DNA from 4 places in the Streptomyces sp. NPDC001980 genome. Region 3 is predicted to be linked to each of the others. Evidence: riboswitches for the same ligand, from Rfam matches in the RefSeq annotation. Region 3 holds a riboswitch; each other region holds the start of a gene.
The links. Region 3 has a riboswitch for cyclic di-AMP ahead of ABT137_RS29035 (C40 family peptidase). Riboswitches for the same ligand answer to the same signal wherever they lie in the genome.
Positions count from the first base shown of each region.

Region 1: it holds a riboswitch for cyclic di-AMP, as region 3 does, so the genes downstream of both, ABT137_RS12425 (M23 family metallopeptidase) here and ABT137_RS29035 (C40 family peptidase) in region 3, are expected to answer to the same signal.
Region 2: it holds a riboswitch for cyclic di-AMP, as region 3 does, so the genes downstream of both, ABT137_RS51085 (C40 family peptidase) here and ABT137_RS29035 (C40 family peptidase) in region 3, are expected to answer to the same signal.
Region 4: it holds a riboswitch for cyclic di-AMP, as region 3 does, so the genes downstream of both, ABT137_RS19990 (transglycosylase family protein) here and ABT137_RS29035 (C40 family peptidase) in region 3, are expected to answer to the same signal.

Region 1 is NZ_JBEOYD010000006.1:339,248-343,410, reverse strand. Features, by position in the region: gene ABT137_RS12435 (PrsW family intramembrane metalloprotease) at 1-223, shown strand, start outside; gene ABT137_RS12430 (aldo/keto reductase) at 323-1,285, opposite strand; gene ABT137_RS12425 (M23 family metallopeptidase) at 1,476-2,513, opposite strand; cyclic di-AMP (ydaO/yuaA leader) riboswitch at 2,523-2,681, opposite strand; tRNA gene ABT137_RS12420 (tRNA-Met) at 3,092-3,165, opposite strand; gene ABT137_RS12415 (MBL fold metallo-hydrolase) at 3,259-4,053, opposite strand; gene ABT137_RS12410 (nuclear transport factor 2 family protein) at 4,111-4,163, opposite strand, start outside.
Region 2 is NZ_JBEOYD010000026.1:94,045-98,207, forward strand. Features, by position in the region: gene ABT137_RS32825 (NAD-dependent epimerase/dehydratase family protein) at 1-138, shown strand, start outside; gene ABT137_RS51085 (C40 family peptidase) at 155-2,359, opposite strand; cyclic di-AMP (ydaO/yuaA leader) riboswitch at 2,370-2,547, opposite strand; gene ABT137_RS32835 (DUF1996 domain-containing protein) at 2,954-4,163, shown strand, end outside.
Region 3 is NZ_JBEOYD010000021.1:62,542-66,704, reverse strand. Features, by position in the region: gene ABT137_RS29045 (hypothetical protein) at 1-166, shown strand, start outside; gene ABT137_RS29040 (tellurite resistance/C4-dicarboxylate transporter family protein) at 188-1,156, opposite strand; gene ABT137_RS29035 (C40 family peptidase) at 1,366-2,520, opposite strand; cyclic di-AMP (ydaO/yuaA leader) riboswitch at 2,529-2,702, opposite strand; gene pcrA (DNA helicase PcrA) at 3,015-4,163, shown strand, end outside.
Region 4 is NZ_JBEOYD010000012.1:14,519-18,681, forward strand. Features, by position in the region: gene eno (phosphopyruvate hydratase) at 1-629, opposite strand, end outside; gene ABT137_RS19990 (transglycosylase family protein) at 1,038-1,730, opposite strand; cyclic di-AMP (ydaO/yuaA leader) riboswitch at 1,735-1,908, opposite strand; gene ABT137_RS19995 (transglycosylase family protein) at 2,103-3,116, opposite strand; gene ABT137_RS20000 (cytochrome P450 family protein) at 3,349-4,163, opposite strand, start outside.

The DNA.
Region 1 (4,163 bases), on a different contig from region 3:
GCGGCGCCGGGGGCAGCGGGGGCGGGCGGGGGCCGACTTCGTGGTGCGGGAACGGGAGCTCCTCACGGAGCTGTGGAACCGACGGGAGCTGGTGCGGCCGGCCCTGGAGTACGCGGCGCGGACGGCTGCGCCGGGCGGGTGGCGGCCGGTGTACGCCGGTTATGCGCCGTCGGCTTACGGGGCGGCGGTGCCGTATCCGGCCTACAACCCGTATCGGAGCTAGTGCTCCGGAGTCGCGGACGGCTCGGCACCGCCGGAATGCGCCGTGGGGGCTGAGCGCCGTTGCGGCGGAAAAGAGAAAAGAACGAGGGAGCGGAAGCCGTCAGGCCGAAGCCGTCGTCAGCTTCGTCAGTTCCTCGTCCGTCAGCGTCAGGTCCGCCACGCCCAGCAGGGGCGGGAGCTGTTCGAGGGTGCGGGCCGAGGCGATCGGGGCCGTGATGGTGGGCTGGGCTGCCAGCCAGGCCAGGGCGACCGTGGGGATCGGGGCCTCGTGGGCCGCGGCGATCTCGTCCAGGGCCGCCAGCACCTTCTGGCCGCGCTCCGACTCGGCGTACTGGGCGGCGCGGCCCGCTCGCACGCTGTCGACCGTCGTACCGGGGCGGTACTTGCCGGTAAGGAAGCCGGCGGCCAGCGAGAAGTAGGGAACGGCCGCGAGGCCGGTGCGGGAGGCCAGGTCCTGGAGGGGGCCCTCGTAGGTGTCGCGGGAGACCAGGTTGTAGTGGGGCTGGAGGGCCACGTACCGGGCGAGGCCCTCGCGGTCGGAGAAGTCCAGGGACTCCTGGAGTCGCTCCGGCGTGATGTTGGACGCGGCGATGTGCCGGACCTTGCCCGCCCGCACCAGCTCGTCCAGCGCACCGATGATCTCCTCGACCGGGATCTCGGGCTTGTCGAAGTGCGTGTAGTACAGGTCGATGTGGTCGGTGCCGAGACGGCGCAGGGAGGCGTCCGCGGCGGCCTTGATGTTGGCGGCGGACAGGCCCAGGTACTCGGGGTGCTGGCTGACCTTCGTCGCGATGACGACGTCGTCGCGGTTGCCGCGCGCCTTGACCCACTTGCCGATGATCGTCTCGGACTCGCCGCCCTTGTTGCCCTCGATCCACGCCGTGTACGAGTCGGCGGTGTCGACGAAGTTGCCGCCCGCGGCGGCGTAGGCGTCGAGGACGGCGAAGGAGGTGGCCTCGTCGGCGGTCCAGCCGAAGACGTTGCCGCCGAGGGCGAGCGGGAAGACCTCCAGGTCGGAGGCGCCGAGCTTGCGGAGGGACGGGGAAGCGGAAGAAGCACTCATACTTCACTTCAACACGCGTCGCCGGGCACCCCATGCCGGTGCAACACGAAGTTCTTGTAAAGGCGCACGGCTGAAGGCGCACCGCCTGCCCGAGGCGTGGCAGGCAGACCGGCGGCCCTGACGCCGGGGGGTTGCCGTCAGGGCCGCCGGAGGCCGGAAGGTGAGGTCCGGGTCCTGGTCAGGGCCAGGGTCAGGGGTTGAGGCCCTTGCCGCGCAGCCAGGTCATCGGGTCGATGGCGGTGGCCTGGCCGTTCGGGTGGACCTCCAGGTGGAGGTGCGGGCCGGTCACGTTGCCGGTGGCGCCCACGCGGCCGATGACGTCGCCGGTGGCGACCTTCTGGCCGACCTTGACGCCGATCGAGGACTGGTGGCAGAACCACAGCTCGGTGCCGTCGTCCAGGGTGATGATCGTGCGGTAGCCGTAGGAGCCGGCCCAGCCCGCCTCGGTGACCGTGCCGCTGTGCACGGCCTTGATCAGCGTGCCGGTGGGCGCGGCGAAGTCGAGGCCGGTGTGGTAGCCGGAGGCCCACATGGAGCCGGCCTGGCCGAAGGTGCCGGTGATCGTGTACGAGACGACGGGCAGCGTGTACTGCTTGGCCAGCTCGGCGAGGCGGGCCTGCTCGGCCTTCTGCTTCGCGGAGGCCTCGGCCTTCTCCTTGGCGTCGGCGGCCTTGGCCGCGGCCGCCTTCTCCGCCTTGGCCTCGGCGTCCGCGACCGCCTTGTCGGCGGCGGCGACGGCCTTGGCGCTGGCCTTGGTGTCGAGCTGGTTCTGCTGCTGCGCGGCCTGGGCGATGATCCGGCTGCGCAGCGCCTCGCCGGCGTCGGACGAGGAGGAGTCCGAGTCGGTGGCGGTCGTCGTGGTGACGCTGCTGAGCGTGGTCTGGGTGGCCTGGTGGCCGCCGTCCTCGCCGAGCAGCGAGTCGACGGAGGACGGCAGGTCGGGCAGCGAGATGGAGACCGGCGGCTTGCCGGTGTTGGCGCTGGCCATGCCGCCCGCGCCGACGGCGGCTATGACGCCGACGCCGAGAACCGTGGAGCTGCGGGCGAGCCCGCCGCCCTTCTGCTTGGCGACCCGGTGCCGGCCGCGTACCGCGGAGAGGGACTCCTCGGTGGGGTTCCACTCCTCGAAGGGGCCCTCGTCGGCGCGGTAGCCGCCGTAGCCGAAGGTGTCGGGCTGACGCTGGCTGGGCACGAAGGGGGCTGTCGGAGCAGGCGGGTTGGACGCCACGCGGGCGCACTCCTTTCCTTCCGCCGCCTACCGGGTTAGCTGACGGGTTCGGAGCGGGAAGGTCTCCTACGCGCGTATACCGGCCGTTTCGTACCCGGCGGTAGCCGTGCGATTCACCCCAAGGTGGTGGTTCCCCGGTTCCCTTGCGGGATTCGGCGCGTGCGCACGGAGCCGTCGCGGGTGACGGCTGGGACGACCGCGCTGCGTTATCGAACGTTAATAGACCCGGCTACCAGATTCCAAGCCGTTCGTCTTGATCATTAAGCTTTCAAAGCTTGGACTTACCTGCCACGACCGGTCAAAAACGGTCGAGTCGACGGTGCCCACCGCTCAGCTCAGGAGTCACACAGGTTTTGATGGCGACTCAGTTGTTATGCGCAGGGCGGTCATCCGGACACCGACCGTGACCACACCCCGCTCAGGGCCGTCGTACGGCGAGCAGTGCCATGTCGTCCGCCATGCCGCCGCCGGTGGCGCGCAGGAACGCGGCCGGTGGACGTGCGTGATGAGGAACACAGACCTGGGCATGACTCAGGGCCGGAATCCTCGAATTCTTGGATTCCGGCCCTGAGTTTCAGTAGCGGGGACAGGATTTGAACCTGCGACCTCTGGGTTATGAGCCCAGCGAGCTACCGAGCTGCTCCACCCCGCGTCGGTGACACCAGCATACGCCATCGGAAGAGGGGAAGTCACACGGGTGAAGACTCACGGGGTCGGCGGAGGGGCGGCGGGGGCCGCCGTGGGGTCAGTGGACGCCGAAATGCCGGGCCTGGGCGACCGCCTCGCGGGGGCCGCCGTCGAACGGCTGACCGTGCCCCGGCAGCAGGACGGTGTCCTTGGACAGGCCGGCGATGCCGTCCAGCGACGCGAGGGCGGCGGCGGAGTCGTGGGTGAAGGCACGGCAGACCAGGCAGGGGCCGGTGTGCCCGGTGAAGGCCTCCTGGGTGACCAGGGCGTCGCCGGTGAAGAGCAGGCCCTGGTCGGGGAAGTGGAAGCCGGTGCTGCCGGGGGTGTGGCCGGGCAGCGCGACCGCCTGCGGCCGCCCGGGCACGCCGTCCAGCCGCGCACCGTCGCCGAACGTGCGTGCCCGGGCGGGCGGCGGTGCGGTGAAGGCGCCCTGGCGGGCCATGGTCACCATGGTGGCGAGCGCGGCGGGACGGCGGACGAGGTACGGCAGCGGGGAGCGTTCGGACTTGGCGTGCCGCATGGCCTTGCGCGGGCCGTCCATGAGCATGGCCCGGTCGTCCTCGTGGACCCACACCTCCGCGCCGGCCTGCTGGAGCTCCGCCGTGAGACCGGTGTGATCGGGGTGCGCGTGGGTGATCAGGACGGCCCGGATGTCGGCCGGGCTCCGTCCCGCGGCGGCCAGGTGGTCGAGGAGCGTGCGCCGCTGTCCGGGCAGGCCGGCGTCGACGAGGGTCAGCCCGTCCGGGTGATCCACCAGGTAGAAGTTGACGAGGGGGTCACCCAGCCGGACAACGCCTGGAGCGACCTCCGGGCCGGCGCCGGGGTGGGCGGATCGGGGGCGGGACTGGCGCATGGCGCTCTGCTCTCGGGAAGGGGGATGGACGACGGGGGAGGATCGTGAACGGGCTGCTCAGAACATGCTGTTGCCGTTCACCGAGGTGGCCGGGACGGCCTGGGTGAGCG
Region 2 (4,163 bases), on a different contig from region 3:
ATACGCAACCACCTCGGCATCCGCTTCCGCGTCGACAACGGCCGCAGCGTCAACGAACTGGGCCTCGCCTACCGGCCCGTCGAGGAGACCCTCCTGGACCACCACGAGAGCTGGCGCACCCGGCGGCGGAGGGTCTGAGCCCGACGGCCGGGGGTCAGGCCGGGCGGATCACGCGGTGGATCGCCGACTCCCCGGCGTTGTAGATCGACTCCTCGCGGATGAGCGCCCCGGGGCTCGGCGCGTGCACCATCGCGCCGCCGCCCGCGTAGATCCCGACGTGACTGTCGTCGTCGAAGAAGAAGACCAGGTCACCGGGCTCGACGGCGGCCAGCGTGATCGGGGTGCCGGCCAGGGTCTGCTCCGGCGCGGTGCGCGGCAGCGATACGCCGGCGGCGCGCCAGGCGGCCTGGGTCAGGCTGGAGGCGTCGTACGCCCCCGGCCCGGTCGCTCCCCAGACACACGGCCGGCCTATCTGCTCCCGCGCGAACGCCAGCGCCTTCATGGCCTTGCCCGGCTCGGCCCCGGCGCCCGGCTGGAGGAAGACGCCGGGGTCGGCGTAGGCGCCGGGCGCGGCCGCGGGGAGAACCGGGGCGGGGACCTGCGGGGGTGCGGTCGGCAGGGGCGTGGTGGGGAGCGGGGCGGTGACGACCGGGGCGGGGGCGGCAGTGGGCATCGCCATGGTGGGCGGGGCCGCCATCATCGCCTCGGGCGGCGCGGTCATGGCCGTCGGCATCGCGGCCATCGCCGGTGCGAGGGGTGCCGTCATGGGCGCTGTCATCGGGGCCGCCATGGGTGCCCCCATCTGCGCGGGCATCTGCGCGGGCATAGCGGCGGCGGGCGCTGCCATCGCCGTGGGCATGGCCATGGTGGCGGCGTAGGCGTAGGCGTAGGCGCCGTCGGGCTGCATGCCTGCCGCGTAGGAGCCGTACATGTCGGCGGCGGGTGCCGCGGCGAAGGGCGCGGCCGGCGGCATGGTGGCCATCGGCGTCGCGGGGGCGACGGGAGCCGCCGTGGGGTACGCGGCGTAGGCGTAGGCGGTGTCGGCGGCGACCGGAGGGATGTCGGCGTAGGCGGCAGGCGCGTTCGGCGACATGACCCGGAAGCCGCCGGGGTCCATCGGGCCGGGGGCCGGGGCGGGCGCCGCGGTCGGGAAGACGCCGCTGTCCGTGGGGGCGGCGGTCGGGAAGGCGCCCGTGTTCGTGGGAGCCGCCGTCGGGAAGACGCTGGTGCTCGCCATGGGGTCCGCGGTCGGGAAGGCGCTCGTGCTCATGGGGTCCGGGGTCGGGACGGCGCCCGCGTCGCCCGGGGTCGGCATCGGGAACGAGCCCGTGGCACCCGGCGTCATGATGCGGAAGGAACCGGTGTCCCCCGGGGACGGGGCCGGACCCTGGGCGGTGCCCGCGTCCATGGTGGACGCGGTCTGGTAGGTCCCGCCGCCCGAACCGCCCGGGGTCATGACGCGGAAGCCGCCCGCGTCCGCCGCGGCCCGGGTCGGGGCGCTGTCGGCACCCCCCGGGGTCATGATGCGGAAGGTACCGGTGTCCGACGGGGACACGATCGGGATGCCGCCCGTCTCGGTCACCGCCGGGAGCGCGCGCGTGGCGGCGGCCGAGTCGCCCCGGAAGGAGCCGCTGCCGGTGCGCTGGTTCGGTATGCCGACCGCGGGAGCCTGCCACTGCTGCGCCGGGACCTGGGCCTCGGGCGTGGGCCAGGGACTGGGCGCCGCCGGAGCGGCCTGGGCGACCGGGATCGGGGCCGGTGCCGGGTCGAGGGCGGCGATCGCGCGCTGCCCGGTGCGCTGGAACAGCACCTCGCGCGCCTTGGCGAGCTTGAGCTGGTTCTTGGTCTTGGAGGTACCCGGCGTGGCTCGCTGCGGCGCGGCGGCGGGCAGCGCCCTCGGCGCACCCGAAGGCGCCGCCGGCAGCGCCGTCGCGGGCCCCGCCGTCAACTCCAGCCTCGGGCGCGCCGGCAGCTCGCGGACGACCTCGATCTCGCTCTGCGCGGACGGCCCCGCGGTCAGCTCCAGCCGGGCCGGTCCGGAGTCCTCCAGCTGGCCGAGCAGGTCGGCGGCCATGGAGCTGACGGGCCGCCGCGGGCCGGGTCGGTCGGGCTGCCGGTCGGACGGAAGTGCGGCCGGCACGCTCGGCCCCAGCTTCGAACGCGCCCCCTCGAACCACTCCCGGGCGATGTTGTCGAGGCCCGGGTCGTCGCGACGGGGCCGCTTGAACAGCGGGACGCCGCGTGAACGCGAGCCCCCGCTCATCGCACGGGTGGCGTTGTAGTTCCCGGTGGCGTTCTCGGCCTGGTCGTAGAGGCTGTCGATCCGCTGTCGAACCTCGTCACGGCTTTCGGGCGCCATTGAGGGGTCGTGCTCCTTCCGTACTCCGCCTACCGAGTTAGCTGTCGGGTTCGGGCGCGGTGAAGTCCGGAAGGCATGCCCTACGGCCTCTGCCCTTGCGGACGGTCGGCCGATTCACCCCAGTGTTCGGTTGGGTCCCCGGCTCCGGATCCGCCCCTGAGGGGCACCGGACTCGGCGGAGGCCGCGCGGCCCGACGGGATTCGCCGGGGGGAGCCGAGCGGCTTGCCCGTCAACTTAGCCAACTTGTGTCACTCGTGTGAAGGTTGAAGTGGCTAATGTCCGATACGTAATTGTGATGTTCGTCGTAGCGTTCGAAACTCGACCGTAGGGCACGGCATTTCGCGCGCTTCCATTGCATTCGCAGGGTCACCGAGGCGTTGCCGTCGGTCGCGTCCCCCTGCTCCGGAACGCCCGCTTTCTGTGAGGTCACCGTGAATTCGTGGGTCTGTTGAACACAGTGGCGTCACGTGTCGTATAGGGCGGGGGATTTCTATGCCCGGCCGCCCACGACATGCAGGGGAACGACCTTGAGACCCAACAGGCGCAGACGCCCGACCGGCGCACAACGCGCGACCTTCGCAGCGGTCGCCCTGATGCTCGGCGGCGGAGGACTGGTCGCGGTGAACGTCTATGCCTCGGCCACCGAGAGCGGCGGAGACCAGGGCCAGGTCGCCACCGGCCAGGTGCTGTCCGCGCCCACGATCTACTGCCCCGACGTCGGCAGCCGGCTCACGGCGGTGCCCGACGGCGCCCGGGCCGACGTCGACCGTGAACTCGCCCAGCTGGACCAGCAGATCGCGGCCGCCTACCAGCAACTCACGGCGTCCGCCGCCGAGATCGAGCAGAACCCCGGCGTCGCCGACCAGGCGATCATCGACCCGCTGAAGGAGAAGCGGTCCGAGTCGATCCAGCGCATCGCGGACGCCATCGACCGCGAGGGCGACCGCCCGCAGGGCCTCGACGACCTCGCCGCCTGCACCCTGCGCTCCTCGAACCAGGGCGACGGGCAGTCGGCCACCCCCCAGGACGGTGCCACGCCGAGCCAGAGCGGCCAGGGCAGCGCCGCGCCGAGCCAGGGCACCGGCGCCGGCGGCCAGGGCGGCAACGGCCCGGTCGCCGCCGACTACGCGGACATCACCTCCGTCCAGCCCAACGTCTCGACCCCGGCCGAGCAGCCCGGCGGCTCCACCGGCACCTTCTCCTCCAGCTGTGGCGTCAACGCGAACGGACTGTTCAACTCGGACAACGTGATCGTCGCGCCCGGTGTCTCCAACGGCGCCCACCACTTCCACGACTACATCGGCAACCAGTCCAACAACGCCTTCGCCAGCGACCAGGACCTCGCGAACGCCGACACCAGCTGCGCGGACCAGGGCGACAAGTCCACGTACTACTGGCCCGTGCTGCGGCTGCAGAACGGCAAGCAGGAGCGGGACGCCGACAAGCCGGGCGGCGGCACCGAGGGCAACGCCGGGCAGATCGTGACGGCGAAGGAGGTCACGCTGACCTTCGAGGGCAACCCGACCTCCAAGGTCACCGAGATGCCGCGGCTGCTGCGCATCATCACCGGCGACGCCAAGGCGTTCGTCAACGGCCCGGCCAACGCCAACGCCTCCTGGAGCTGCACCGGTTACGAGGACCGGCAGCTCAAGGACAAGTACCCACTCTGCCCGTCGGGCAGTGACGTCGTGCGCACGTTCAGGTTCCAGAGCTGCTGGGACGGCCGGAACATCGACAGCGCCAACCACCGCACCCACGTGGCGTTCGAGGCCCCCGACGGGAGCTGCCCGGCCGGCTTCCAGG
Region 3 (4,163 bases):
CCACCACGTCAACACCGTCAAGATCGGCGTGAAGCTCGCCCTGCTGATCGTGATCCTGGGGCTCGTCTACGTGAAACGGGACGACGAGAAGGTCGAGAAGGGCGCCTTCGGCCTGGTGGGTCTGCTCACGGTGGTGAACATCTTCATCGCCGTGCTGTGGACGTGACCCTCGGCATCCCCGGCATCCTCAGCGGGCCTTCCTGAGAGCGGCCCGGGCGCCCGCCGCCGCACCGGCCGCCACCGTCAGCCAGGCCGCCACCGTGACCCACACCAGCACCCGCCCCGGCCACTTCAGCCATGCACCGCCGACGGCGGCCGCGACCGACAGCGTCGCCGTCGCCGTCATCCCCATCGGGAACACCGTCGCCCAGCGGCGCACGTCGTAACGGAGCCGGGGCCATGCCACCTCCGCGGCCAGCAGGACGACGTACCAGGCCAGGTCCAGGACCAGCAGCGCCACCGTCACCACCCGCAGGACACCCCGGTCGTCGTCGTTCCACAGGTACAGCCGCGCACTGTCGGCGGACAGCAGCCGCGCCCCGGCCAGCGCCGAGATCGCGAGCGCGCCTCCCGCCACCCACTGGTCGCCGGGCCCCTGGGCGATCTGTCGCCACTCGAACCGGGGCACGGCGAGCCCGTACATCGCCAGCCCCAGCCAGAACAGGACCAGCGAGAGGTGCGCGAGCCACGCCGTGGTCACGGCCGCCGCCAGCGTCGCTCCCAGTACGGCCAGGCCCTGCGTGGCCACACAGGCCAGGAACACCGCGCCGGGCATCCTCGGCTTCCAGTGCCGCACGACGAGGACCAGCAACGGCGGCCACAGCACCACCGACAGCGCCAGCAGGGCCTCGGCCAGGGTCTGCCACCCGAGCGCCGAGAACCGTGTCCCCAGCATCGTGGTCGCGGCCACGGCGGTGAGCGCGCCCGGCGTCCGCGCCTCCTGCGCCCACCGCCGGCGATCGCGCGCCAGGCGTACGACGAAGTCCGCCGCCAGCGCCACCCACAGCACGCAGGTCAGCACCAGCGCCACCCGGGACACGGTCTCCGCGCCCGCCAGGTGCAACCCCACCGACATGATGCCGGTGGCCATCACGGCGGCCCCGGCCGCCGGCGGACGCTGCGCCCACCAGGCGCGGAGGGGGGAAATGCCGGACATGCCCCTGATGTTAGGGAGAGTCGGCCGCAGCACGAACGGGGCACGCGCGCGTGCGGCCCGAGAACCGCGCGACGGCGAGCCGGGGGCGTGCGGGGGAGCGGCCGGGTGCCATAGGGGAGAGGTGCGCCGTGGCGCTCGGAGTGGCGGGTTGCGAGCGGGAGCGGAGAAGCGGGCGGGGGCGCCCGAGGGATGGCGGGCGCCCCGTGGGGTCAGGCCGGGCGTACCACGCTGTGGATGATCGACTCGCCGCCGTAGTAGATCGACTCCTCCCGGACGTACGCGCCGGGCTTCGGGGCGTGGATCATCATGCCGTTGCCGATGTAGATGCCGACGTGACTGACGTCGTCGTAGAAGAAGACCAGGTCGCCGGGCTGGGCGTCGGCGAGGGAGACGGTGGTGCCGGCGTTCACCTGGTCGTAGGTGGTGCGCGGCAGGGAGACGCCCGCGGCCTTCCAGGCGGCCTGGGAGAGCCCGGAGCAGTCGTAGGAGCCGGGGCCGGTGGCGCCCCAGACGTACGGCTTGCCGATCTGCGCGCGGGCGAAGGCGATCGCCTTGGCGGCCTTCGTGGCATAGGCGGAGTCCGAGCCGGAGCCGGAACCCGAGTCGGAAGAGGAGCCGCCCGACGTCGAGGACGACGACGCCTTCTGGTCGGCCGCCGCGGCCTGCTGCTTCGCCAGCTCCGCCGCCTTGCGGTCCGCCGCTTCCTGCTGCCGCTTCTCGATCGCCGCCAGCCGGGCCTTCTCCGCGGCCGTCAGCTGCGACAGCAGTTCCCGCGCGGAGGCCAGCTTCGTCTGCACGGTGGTCTTGGCCGTCTTGAGGTCGCCCTGCGTCTCGGTGAGCGACTCGAGGCTCTGGGAGGCCTCCTGCCGCTTCTTCATGGTCGCGGACTGCTCGGTGACGTAGTCGTCGACCGCGCCCTTCTGGCGCGAGGTCAGACGGCTCATCAGCTGGTCCTGGTCGAAGTAGTCCTGGGGGCTGTCCGCGAGCAGGAAGGTCGCCGTGTCGGGGACGTCGGCCCCGGTCCGGTACTGGGCCGCCGCGAACGAACCCAGTTCCTCACGTGCCTTGTTGAGCCGGTCGGTGCGCCGGGCGACGTCGTCGAGCAGGGTGTCGACCTGCTTGCGCTGCCTGCCCGTCTGCTCCTTGGCCGTGTTGTACTTCTCGGTCGCCGACTCGGCCTGCCGGTAGAGGGCGTCGACCTTCTTCTCGACCTCCTCCAGGCTCGGCTTGCCGTCGTCGGAGGGCGCGGCCTCGGCCGTCTGGGAGAACAGGGCCATGGAGGTGAGGGCGGCGGTGGCCAGCGCGGGGGTGCGTATGCCTGCCGCGCGCGTTCCTGAGGGCCGGGACTTGCGGTGCGACGCCAACGGGGGCGACTCCTTCCAGTGTTCCGCCTACCGAGTTAGCTGTCGGGTTCGGGCGGGTGGTTCGGAAGGGTTGCCCTACGGTCCGTTCCCCGGAGGGGAGTCGGGACCGATTCACCCCGGGATCGGTGTGGGTCCCCGGCTCCGGATGCGCGGTGGCGCCCCGGACTCGGCGGAGGCCGTGCGGCCCGGCGATGTTCGCCGGTGGGGGTCGTACGGCCTGCCCGGCACGCTAGCCAACTCGTGTGGTCCCTGTGAAGTTTGATGTGCGATATGCCCGATACATTTTCGTGACCTCGGCGTTGCGATGTGTTCAGGCGGGGCGATCCGGGGTGTTATGGGCGACTTGCCCGGGAGGGTCGAACGGTTCGGGGTGAGCGTTCGCGGCTGCGTGACGCGCGTTGACCGGCCGTGACCGAGTGGATCTGTTCGGTCACCCGGGCGAGTTTTCGGGGCGGCGGCCGGTTGTCGGTGGGGCGCCCTAGACTCGGAGAGCGATGAGCAGCCTCTTTGACGACAGCTTCCTGGCGAGCCTCCAGGCCCCCCGCGGCCATGACGAGGAACCCCCGCCGCCGCCCGAGGACGAGCACGCTCCGGAGTCGATTCCGGACGATCTGTTCGGCGGGAAGTTCGACGCGCCCCCGGACCGGGACGCCTACTACCGCGACGGCGCCGCCCGCCCGGCCCTGGACCCGGCCGCGCTCCTGGAGGGGTTGAACGACAACCAGCGGGCGGCCGTCGTGCACGCCGGCTCCCCGCTGCTCATCGTGGCCGGCGCCGGTTCCGGCAAGACGCGCGTGCTCACCCACCGCATCGCGCACCTGCTCGGCGCGCGCAACGTGCACCCGGGCCAGATCCTCGCGATCACCTTCACCAACAAGGCCGCGGGCGAGATGAAGGAGCGCGTCGAGCACCTCGTCGGCCCGCGCGCGAACGCGATGTGGGTGATGACCTTCCACAGCGCCTGCGTGCGGATCCTGCGCCGGGAGAGCAAGAAGCTCGGCTTCACCTCCTCCTTCTCGATCTACGACGCGGCCGACTCCAAGCGCCTGATGGCCCTGGTCTGCCGCGACCTGGACCTCGACCCCAAGCGGTTCCCGCCGAAGTCGTTCAGCGCCCAGGTCAGCAACCTCAAGAACGAGCTGGTCGACGAGGAGGACTTCGCCGCCCGGGCGAGCGACGGCTTCGAGAAGACCCTCGCCCAGGCCTACGTCCTCTACCAGTCGCGGCTGCGCGAGGCGAACGCCCTCGACTTCGACGACCTGATCATGACGACGGTCAACCTGCTGCGTGCCTTCCCGGACGTCGCCGAGCACTACCGCCGGCGCTTCCGGCATGTCCTGGTCGACGAGTACCAGGACACCAACCACGCCCAGTACGCGCTCGTCCGCGAGCTGGTCGGCACCGGCACCGTCGCCCGCGCCGACGACGCCGACACCCCGCCCGGCGAGCACGACCTGCCCCCCGCCGAGCTCTGCGTCGTCGGTGACGCCGACCAGTCGATCTACGCCTTCCGGGGCGCGACGATCCGCAACATCCTCCAGTTCGAGGAGGACTACCCGAATGCGACGACGATCCTGCTGGAGCAGAACTACCGCTCCACGCAGACGATCCTGAGCGCCGCCAACGCGGTCATCGAGCGCAAC
Region 4 (4,163 bases), on a different contig from region 3:
AAGCCGCCCTCGTCGCCGAGGCCGGTGGCCAGACCCTTGCCCTTCAGGACCTTCTTCAGGGTGTGGTAGACCTCGGCACCCCAGCGCAGCGCCTCGGAGAAGGACTCCGCGCCGATCGGGGCGATCATGAACTCCTGGATGTCGACGTTGGAGTCCGCGTGCGAGCCGCCGTTGAGGATGTTCATCATCGGGACGGGCAGCAGGTGCGCGTTCGGGCCACCGAGGTAGCGGAACAGCGGCAGGTCGGACGCCTCGGAGGCGGCGTGCGCGACGGCGAGGGAGACGCCGAGGATGGCGTTGGCGCCGAGCGAGCCCTTGTTGTCGGTCGCGTCCAGGTCGAACATGGCCTGGTCGATCAGGCGCTGCTCGGTGGCGTCGTAGCCGACGAGCTCCGGGCCGATCTGCTCGATGACGGCGAGGACGGCCTTCTCGACACCCTTGCCCAGGTAGCGGTTGGGGTCGCCGTCACGGAGCTCGATGGCCTCGAAGGCACCGGTGGAGGCGCCGGACGGGACGGCGGCACGACCCGTGCTGCCGTCGTCGAGGCCGACCTCGACCTCGACCGTGGGGTTGCCTCGGGAGTCCAGGATTTCCCGGGCTACGACGACGTCGATGGACGGCACGAGCATCTCCTTCATGGGATGTGACGCTGGTTGTGCGGGGCGCACGCGGGCCTGGCCGGCCCTTGCTCAGCCTTGCGACTAGAGCCTAACCGTCCCGGGGCCGTCGGCCGGCACGACCGACCGGCCCGTGGACACACAGACGGTACTCATTGTTCACGTGCGGAACAAAGGGGGTCCCGATGAAGAACGGGAGAAGAGCGGGCCAAGAAGCAGGCCAGGAGAGAGGCCAGGGGGACGGCAAAGAGAAACCCCGCCCCGGTGCGTTCGGGGGAAAACGCACCGGAGCGGGGGCCCGTGGGGGACGGGGGTGACCCTCACGTGGTCTCCACTATGGGGACCACGGTTGTGTGGGAGCTGTGGTTCAGCTGGGCGCCGCTTAATACTCAGGGCGGCCGCCCCGCGCCTCGCTTCGCCTTACTTCAGGTGCAACTGCTGGCCCGGGTAGATGAAGTCGGCGTCCTCGACGATGTTCTTGTTCAGCTTGAACAGCGCCTGCCAGCCGCCCTTGACCTTGTGCTTCTCGGCGATCGAGCTGAGGGTGTCACCCTTGACGACCTTGTACTCGCCGTCGCCCTTCTTGACCTTCTTGCCGGTCGGGGTGGTGACGGTCTTCTTGGCGGCCGGACGCTCGGCGGAGCGGGAGGCAGCCTGGGTGTCGGTCGACCGGGTGCTGGTGCCGGCGCTGCTGCTCGACGAGGAGCTGGCGGAGGAGCCGGCGGAGCTGCCGGTGTAGGCGGCACCGGACAGGCCCGTGCCGCAGACCGGCCAGGCGCCCTTGCCCTGGGCGGCGAGGACCTTCTCGGCGATCTCGATCTGCTGCGCCTTGGTGGCCTGGTTGGCCTGCCCGGCGTACTGCGTGCCGCCGTACGCGGCCCAGGTGGAGGCCGAGAACTGCAGACCGCCGTAGTAGCCGTTGCCGGTGTTGATGGCCCAGTTGCCGCCGGACTCGCACTGGGCGACCGCGTCCCACTCGGAGGCGGTGGCGGCGGAGGCGCTGCCGGCCGCCATCAGCGGAGCGGCGACGGCGACACCGGTGACACCGGCGACAGCGATGGCGCGGACGGCCTTGGACGGACGACGGTGCTTGCCCTTGCCGGAGAACAGCATGGATCGATCCCCTCACCGACGCCTGCGAGGTGAGCTGTCGGGTTCGGGCCGGTTGAGTTGCCCGGCCGCACACCGTGTGTCGGTGCGCGGCTTCACCCCGAGCCGGATCGGCGGCGTCAACCACCGGTCCCGGCACTTACCTTGGGTCCCCCGCTCCTGCCTACGGCGCATGACGCGACGACTGTTCCCGGGTGGCCGCTGGCAGGACTCGGCGTTGCGACGGCCGGGGCTCGTGGTGACGAGCGGCCTCGACCGTAAACAGGCCATCAGGTGAATTTCAAAGATGATCAGGGCTTCTGAGACTCATCCCACACTTTCACCAAAACGGACATTCAGCTCGAAGCGGGGCGCCAACTCCCGCCGCTTTTCGTCCTATTCGCTGCCGAGTTTCAGGGTCTGACCGGGGGCGATGGCGTTCGGGTCGGTACCGATGTCGGCCTTGTTCGCGTCGTAGAGCGCGCGCCATCCGCCGTCGAGGTCAAGGGAGTCGGCGATGGAGGCGAGGGTGTCGCCGTCGCGGACGGTGTAGGTGCCGCTGTCACGGGAGGCGTGCCGACCCGAGGAGGTGGCACTTTGACCGTTTGTCACGCTTTCGTCCGCCGAGCCGCCACGATGCTTGCCGCCACTGCTGACGGCCCCCGTGTCCACCAGACTCCAAGAGCCCCCGGTCTGCCACGAATTGTCCGAGTCGTCAGCCTCGGAAGCAGCAGGACTCCCACTCACCTTCGAAGCGTCGGAGTCAGATCCGGAGGATTCCGACTTGTCCGTCTTGCTGGATTTGCTAGGAGTGTCCGCCTTGGAGCCACTGTCGGCACTCGCGCTCGGCGAGGGGGTGGCGGACTCGTTCCCGGAGTCCGTGGCGCCCGAAGAGGAGTCGGAACCGGAAGAGGAGGACGAGTCCGACAACCCGGAGGACGAGTCCGACAACCCGGAGGACGAGTCCGACGAGCCGGAGGAACCGGATGAATCACCCGAGTCGCCGAGGCCCGTGTCGACGTTCACCGAGGCGTCGTCGGAGGAGAGTCCGGCGAGCAGGGCACAGGTCCGCCAGGGCTTGGTCCCCTGGTCGGCGAGTATCTTCTCGGCGACCGCGATCTGCTGCGAACGGCTCGCCTGGTCGGGCGTACTCGCGTACTCCAGGCCTCCGTACTTGCTCCAGTCGTCCAGGGAGATCTGGAGGCCGCCGTAGTAGCCGGTGCCGTGGTCGGCGCTCCAGGACCCGCCGCTCTCGCACTCGGCCACCTGGTCCCAGGTGGAGCCGTCGGCCGCGCTGGCGTTCACCGCACCGAGGAGCGGGATGGCGATGGCGGAGCCGGTCACCCCGGCCGCGACGAGGAGCGCCGGAGCCTGGCGGGGGCGACGGTGACGACCGTTCCCGGAGAGCATGCGGAAACCTTTCGAGCGACAGCGGTGACCGGCACGACGGGTCCCGCAGGGGCGCCGCGCTGATGGGTGAACGTATCGGCAGACGATCACTTGTCACAAGTTAATGCCGCGTAGATCACGTGAAGATCACAGACTTGAACACTGGTCACCTTTGGCCCGTACAGGCCGGTACGGGCTTCGGCCGGGGCGCGGCGAGGGCTCGGCAAGGGCCTGCGAGGGCCTGCCAGGGGCTTCAGGGACCGGTGGGCGTGAACTCCACGGGGAGCGTGCGCAGTCCGCGCATGATGAGCCCGCCGCGCCACCGCAACTCGCTCTCGTCCACCGCGAGTCGCAGGTCGGGAAGGCGGGTGAGGAGACCGGCGAGCGCGGTCTGCCCCTCCAGGCGGGCGAGCGGGGCGCCCAGGCAGTAGTGGATGCCGTGGCCGTAGCCGAGGTGCTGGTTGTCCCGCCGGGCGAGGTCGAGGGTGTCCGGCTCGGCGAACCGCTCCGGGTCCCGGTCCGCCGCGGCCAGGACGACCAGGACCGGGTCGCCGGGCGCGATGTGCTGCCCGCCGATCGCGACCGGCTCGGTGGCGAACCGCCAGGTGGCCAGCTCCACCGGCCCGTCGTAGCGGAGGAGTTCCTCGACACCTGTCTCCAGCAGCCCGCGCTCGCCGGCGGCCAGGGACTCCTGGAGGCGTGCCCGCTGCCCGGGGTGGGTGAGCAGTGCGTACGTCCCGTTTCCGATCAGGTTGACGGTGGTCTCGAACCCGGCGAACAGCAGGATGAACGCCATGGCCGCGGCCTCGTTCTCGGTGAGGTGCTCCCCGTGGTCCGAGGCCCGGATGAGCCCGGAGATGAGGTCCTCGCCGGGACCGGCCTCGGCGGGCAGCGCCTCCCGTTTGCGGTGGATCAGCTCGGCCAGATACCCGCGCATCTTCTTCACGGACCGCGCGACCCCGCCCCGCGGCCCTCCCCCGTGCCGGATCATCATCCCCGCCCAGTCCCGGAAGTCGTCCTGGTCCTCGGGCGGGACGCCGAGCAGGTCGCAGATGGCGTAGATGGGGA